Regions from separate parts of the Bacillus sp. EB106-04-04-XG123 genome, predicted to be linked through region 2. Evidence: riboswitches for the same ligand, from Rfam matches in the RefSeq annotation. Region 2 holds a riboswitch; the other holds the start of a gene.
The links. A riboswitch is a leader RNA that binds a small molecule or an ion and turns the genes downstream of it on or off. The one in region 2 is predicted to bind lysine.

Region 1 (3,423 bases), on a different contig from region 2:
ATTAAAATTTTCCGAAATTTAAAAGTTTTAAATCAAAATTCGTTTTACTACAATAAGAATTTCTTAGACTTCAGGGAAAACTCTGTCATCATATGCCCACATAAGCTATAATAAATTGTTGAAAGAGGGGAGCCGTACAATGAATAAATTCGAATCTAACTTAGAACAGCTAAAAGAAATTGAAGTCAATGGATTTGCCTACGAGCTGATACGCGAAGTTCTGCTGCCAGATATTCTTGGTCAGGACCATTCATCTATGATGTATTTTGCGGGTAAACTGCTTGCTCGTAAATTTCCTCAAGAGTCATGGGAAAAGATCCCCGAATTTTTCCATGATGCCGGATGGGGGACTCTCACAATGGTCCATTCGAAAAAACAGGAAATTGAGTTTGAGCTCGAAGGTCCACTAGTATCCAATCGACTCACCTATCAAAAGGAGCCATGCTTTCAGATGGAAGCGGGTTTTATTGCTGAACAAATTCAGCTTCTAAATGAGCACGTGGCTGAATCCTATGAACAAGTGAAAAAGCGTGCTGAGAAAGTCATTTTAACCGTTAAATGGGATTTAAGAGACCCTAGCTAATCCTCTTTATAAAAGGCGCGGACTTCAGGTCACGCCTTTTTTATATGTCTACATCTATCATAGCATACTTAATGAATGGGTTTACGTCCGTTTCAGCCGATTCCATATAGAAAAAAGAGGCGATCCTCTTTCATGAGGTCACCTCTTTACCTTTTTAAGAGTGAGCAGCTGCGCTCACCTTTGATAAATCAAACGCATCATGCAGCGCTTCTACCGCTTTGACCATATCATCACGGCCGACCACTGTTGAGACTTTGATTTCAGACGTACTGACCATTTTCACTTGAATGTCTTTTTGCGCTAACACAGCAAACATTTCAGCAGCTACGCCTGGGTTTGAGACCATTCCAGATCCCACGATGGATACTTTCGCTAATTTGCTTTCTGTCTCAATCTGCTCGTAGCCAAGCGCCCCTTTATATTCTTCTAATACTTCAACTGTTTTAGACAAATCATCCGTTTTGACAGAGAAAGAGATCGACGTTTGATTGGTGCTTGTGACAGACTGAATGATGATATCAACATTGATATTCTGTTTCGCAAGCGTCGTAAAGATGGTCGATAATGTTGTTAGACCGCTTGAAAGCCCGCACACTGTCACACGTGTAATCTGATCTTCAAATGCGATGCCTCTGACGACTAAATTTTGTTCCATGGATGATTCCTCCTCAATTAACGTACCTGATTCATTTTCAATACTAGAACGGACTTCTAGCGGGACTTGATAATTTTTCGCAAATTCAACAGCTCTTGGATGCAGGACCCCAGCTCCTAAGTTAGCCAGCTCAAGCATCTCATCGTATGAAATACCTGCAAGTTTCCGCGCAGATGATACAAAACGCGGATCTGTCGTAAACACTCCTGGTACATCTGTGTAAATATCACATTTATCAGCTTTTAGTGCGGCAGCCAGTGCCACAGCAGTCGTATCTGATCCGCCGCGACCAAGTGTTGTGATATGTAAGTCATCTGCAATTCCTTGAAAGCCTGCCACAACAACGACTTTCCCCGCACTTAATTCCTCTTTTATTCTTGATTCATCAATGTCCACAATTCTTGCATTTCCGTGTACGTGCTCTGTTTTCATACCAGCCTGCCAGCCTGTAAAGGAAATGGCATCATAGCCTCTTGCTTGGAGCGCCATCGATAATAATGAAATGGTCACTTGCTCACCAGTTGCGAGCAGCATATCCATTTCTCTTTTGCTTGGATCGTCTGTGAGTTCTTTCGCTAGGTCTACTAGAACATCCGTTGATTTGCCCATCGCTGAGACAACCACAACCACATCATGTCCTGCCTCGCGTTCAGCGATCACTCTCTCTGCCGCATTGCGAATTTTTTCTGTCGACCCAACGGAAGTTCCGCCAAATTTTTGTACAATTAGTCCCATGTCTACCACCCTTTTTCAAAAGTTCACGTGTGAGAGAAGAGGCTGCTTTGGAGACTGCCCGCTCACTGCAAATAAAAAAGCAATGAGAGAACAAATCTCCCATTGCTTTAAAATCATCATTAAACGATGCAAACAATGAGATAGCCCTCCAAGAAATCAATTCTTGACAGCCCTACATTTCTTCAATGTACAGCCAGCGAATAAAATGAGTGGATTTTATTCACTTCGGCGACGCTCCCCTTTCAGCCCTCTTCTTAGATCCCATCGATCTCCGAAGGCTTACTCTTGAAGTTCGCACCTCTATCTTCAACAAACAACACGTTCATTTATTAAATTAGTCACATCTTAACAGACTTTTGGAAAAAGTACAATCTATTTTTTTAATGCTTCCATTAAAAGTTCAGCCGTCTGTTTCGGAATACCAGCCTCCTGAAAATCTTGGATAGAAGCTTCTTTCATCTTTTTCACAGAGCCAAAATGTTTGAGGAGCTGCTTTTTCCGCTTCTCTCCGATACCTGGTACATCGTCTAAAATAGACTGGAATGCATTTTTTCCGCGCAGCTGCCGGTGAAAGCTAATGGCGAACCGGTGCACTTCATCTTGAATGCGCTGCAATAAGTAAAAAGCCTGGCTATTCCGCTCCAGCGCAACAATTTCGAGTGTATCTCCCATCATGAGATTCGATGTCCGGTGTTTTTCATCTTTTACAAGACCTGCGACCGGGACAGACAGATTCAATTCATTTTCAAGCACATCGATGGCTGCGTTGATCTGTCCTTTTCCTCCGTCAATTAAAATTAAATCTGGCAGGGGCAGTTCATCCTTTAACACGCGGGTATATCGTCTTCTAATGACCTCACGCATGGATGCATAATCATCTGGTCCTGAGACTGTTTTAATTTTGTATTTTCGGTATTCCTTTTTATAGGGCTTCCCGTCCTGAAAGACGACCATGGCAGAAACCGGGTCTGCTCCTTGAATATTTGAGTTATCAAATGCCTCGATTCTGTATGGCATATAAATATTAAGCGCATCCCCGAGCTGCTTCACTGCACCAATTGTTCGCTCTTCATCACGCTCTATGAGCGAAAATTTTTCTTTTAAAGCGATTTTGGCATTTTGATGGGCAAGTAAAAGTAAATCCTTTTTCTTTCCTTTTTTCGGCTGGTGAACGTTCGTCTCAAGCAATTGTTCAATCATCTCTTGATCGACACTGTCCGGCACCAAAATTTCCTTCGGCAGAAAATGGTTGTTCTTTTCATAAAATTGCCCCATAAACGTGAGGAACTCTTCCTCAGGGTCCTGATACATAGGGAACAGGCTGACATCACGTTCAATCAATTTCCCCTGTCTGATAAAGAAAACTTGGACACACATCCAGCCTTTATCATAGGCATAGGCAAAGACATCTCGATCTGATAAATCACTCATCGTCATTTTCTGTTTTTCC
Region 2 (3,423 bases):
TTCTCCTGTGCTGCCTGTTTTGACATAGAAGGGAAGACGCACTTTAATGGAAGCCGGAAATAAAAATTTAATCCCATTCACTGTTCCTGCATCCAGAATGAGATGGCTTGCCATCCCGACTAGTAAACCGATACTTAGGCTGTCATTTGGAATGTATGTTGTTGCTAGAAAATAAATGATCAGCAAAAATAATAAACTGTGTGTAAATGTGCGATGACCGAACACACTGCTGATCAGTGTCGAGAGCAGCGGGAATTTTCTGCCGATTTTACTTTTTGTATGGCAAAGATCAGGGATCAGAGCACCTGCTGATCCAGCAGCAGCTATCGTCACTGGGTCGAATCCATAATAGTAGGCAACGGCTGTGGAGGCGGCAATTCCGCCCATGATGTGTGTTTTTCCTGTCATGATGCGTACTCCTGTTCTATCTTTAGTTCAAGTACTCACTATATCAAGGGTGGATTCATTCAGCAAGGCTTATTTCTAAAGAAAAAGAGGCCAAAAGGGTTGGCTGAATGGAAAAACATTCTATAATAAGGGGGAAGTCATGTTGATACTAACGATAAGGATGCGATTCGGATGGGTAATGCAGACATTTTAAAAGAAATTGTTCTTGTACATTATGAAGTCAGCCGTAAATTAAACCGCAAGTTACTTGAGTTAGAGAAAGACATCACGCCCCCACAGATATATGCTCTTTCTATTTTGATACAAGGCAAAGTATCACATGCCGAAGAGCTGAAGCAAAGACTCTCTTTAAACCCTGGTGCAGCCTCTATTGCACTCAATAAATTATGTGAGCAGGGTTATATTCAAAGAGAACGGGACAAGGACGATTCGTCACTTGTCCGTTTAGAAGTCACGGAAAAAGGGATGGCCATTTATGAAAAGCATACTCGTCTTTTCGGAAAGGTGATTCAGCATATGATGTCAGACTTCACAAAGGAAGATTTAAAAACCTTTCTGTCGTACTTGCAAAAAATGAGACAGACCTTTCATGATGATTGAGCCTCTTCCCTTGTATAATGCTGAGCGCTGTAGCACAAATTAAACAGGCAACCGCATTATATGAAAAGGGAGGAAACAGCGATGTCATTTTTCCAAAAGGATAAAAAAGCGAAAAGTGAGAAAAACCATCAGCAGGTAGATCAGCTGTTAGAGGAAGCAAGTAAAGAGCTAGCAGGCGATCCGCTTCAGGAAGCTGTACAAAAGAAGAAAAACAACGATCAATAAGCAGGTATAGGGCAGAGAAAAGAATCTCTGCCCTTTTTCTATGTTTTACCCTTTGACAGAAATGAGAATGTTTGATAACCTTCGTGTAGTAAAAATGAATAGAAATCCTCACGCTATGTCTCAGTGAGGTAGAGGTTGCGCGGATGATGAGTCACTCATGGGAGAGATGGAATCGAAGATCATGAGAAAAAAGGCATCAGCGCCGAAGTGTAGAGAGAGCTCCAACTTTCTTTATGCTGGGTCTGCATTGAATAAATGCAGGACTGCCACGTCTTTGAAGCGTGGAGGGCTATCCGGAGATCAAGGTGTATGTTTTGAAAAGCATGGACTTTTGTTCAGGCTTTTTTTTATGTTCTGAGTCACAAAAATAAGGGTATGCTGTTAAAAAGTAATCCATTATGAACATAAAGAATGCAAGTCATTGCTTCACAAATATATCAATGAAGATACTGCCGGGTCTGGTCCAAAGTGAATAAAACGGAGGTACGGAAATGGAACAGACAAAAAAATGGGGTTTTTGGTTATTGACGGCTTTTGTCGTCGGAAATATGGTAGGTTCAGGCATCTTTATGCTGCCAAGTACGCTTGCCCAGCACGCAAGTCCTTTAGGTGTGACGATGGCATGGCTTGTCACAGGCGGCGGTGTGCTGATGATTGCGCTTGTATTTGGGCATTTGTCCATTCATAAGCCGCAGCTGACGGCTGGACCACAAAGTTATGCAAGGGCGCTTTTTAAAGATCCGAAAAAAGGGAAAGCAGCTGGATTTACAATGGTGTGGGGATATTGGGTGGCAAGCTGGATTAGTAATGTCGCAATTATTACAAGCCTTGCTGGTTATTTAACGACTTTTTTCCCGATTCTCACAGTGAAGACTGAAGTTTTTACCTTTGGAAAAGAAGCGGTCACGCTTGGTCAGCTCATGACGTTTATCGTATGTACCCTTCTTCTATGGGGAACACATACCATTTTAATTACAAGCTTAAGTGCTGCAAGTAAATTGAATTTTATTACGACCTTTTCAAAGGTGCTTGGATTCGTCCTTTTTATTGTTGCGGGATTATTTGCATTTCAAACGGCATTATTTGAACATTACTACTTCCCGGTTGAAACAGGCAGCGAAGGAGTGCTTGGCCTTGGAGGTCAAATTCATCATGCGGCTATTTCCACACTATGGGCATTTATTGGAATTGAATCAGCTGTCATTTTATCAGGAAGAGCATCCTCACAGCGTGATGTGAAACGTGCGACGATTACAGGTCTTTTAATCGCACTTTCGATCTACATGATTATCACATTGATTACGATGGGCGTTCTGCCGCACGATCAATTGCAAGGTTCTGACAAACCATTCGTAGATGTGCTTCAGCTTATTATTGGGCCAGCTGGCGGAATTGTCATGGCTCTGCTGGCGATTATTTGCTTGTTTGGTTCGATGCTTGGCTGGATTTTACTTGGTTCAGAAGTACCGTATCAAGCAGCAAAGGCTGGTGATTTTCCAGCAGTATTTGCAAAAACAAACAAAAAAGGAAGCCCTGCTTTCGCTTTGACTGTTACAAATATTATGTCACAGCTGTTTATCTTCTCTGTGATGTCACGTACGATTAATGAAGCTTTTACCTTTTTAACTACATCAGCGACACTTGCGTATCTTATTCCGTATATTGTGTCTTCCATCTACAGCTTTAAGGTCATTATGCAAGGTGACACGTATGAACTTCAAAAAGGAAATCGAACGAGAGACGGCATCATTGCACTTGTTGCGATGGGGTATTCAGCTTGGGTCATTATTTCAGGAACAGCCGACTTGAAAACCTTTGGTCTTGGAATCGGTCTATTCTTAGTAGGTATTTTGCTTTATCCATTCATGTCAAAAGGATTTGCCAAAGGAACGGTATAAGGAAGACGTTTCTCCATTTCTGGAGAAACGTTTTTTTATGATGCAGATGTCAATCGATCCACAATAAACTCTAGCTGACCTTCTAGTGACACTGGGTCATTAAAGAAGAAACCGACTGGATCTATTTCGAATACATGTTTATTTTTGACGGCAGGAAGTGATGTCCAAATGCTGCTTTGATACACTTGGTCACCTTTACTTTTTGAGCCGCTCCATGGACCTGTGAAAATATAGTCGCCTGCGAATTCTGGCAACTTCTCAAGAGAAATATTCGCATAGCCAACACCGCTGT

Region 1: linked by a shared signal. The riboswitch ahead of AC3WTB_RS16060 (aspartate kinase) and the one ahead of AC3WTB_RS06640 (amino acid permease) in region 2 are both predicted to bind lysine.

Annotation. Positions count from the first base shown of each region.
Region 1 covers NZ_JBYTDZ010000005.1:217,774-221,196, reverse strand. Annotated here, with positions in the region: gene AC3WTB_RS16065 (YslB family protein) at 140-583, shown strand; gene AC3WTB_RS16060 (aspartate kinase) at 738-1,973, opposite strand; lysine riboswitch at 2,107-2,284, opposite strand; gene uvrC (excinuclease ABC subunit UvrC) at 2,346-3,423, opposite strand, start outside.
Region 2 covers NZ_JBYTDZ010000002.1:231,810-235,232, reverse strand. Annotated here, with positions in the region: gene AC3WTB_RS06655 (metal-dependent hydrolase) at 1-408, opposite strand, end outside; gene AC3WTB_RS06650 (MarR family winged helix-turn-helix transcriptional regulator) at 580-1,008, shown strand; gene sspJ (small acid-soluble spore protein SspJ) at 1,090-1,233, shown strand; lysine riboswitch at 1,355-1,533, shown strand; gene AC3WTB_RS06640 (amino acid permease) at 1,725-3,131, shown strand; gene AC3WTB_RS06635 (iron-hydroxamate ABC transporter substrate-binding protein) at 3,167-3,423, opposite strand, start outside.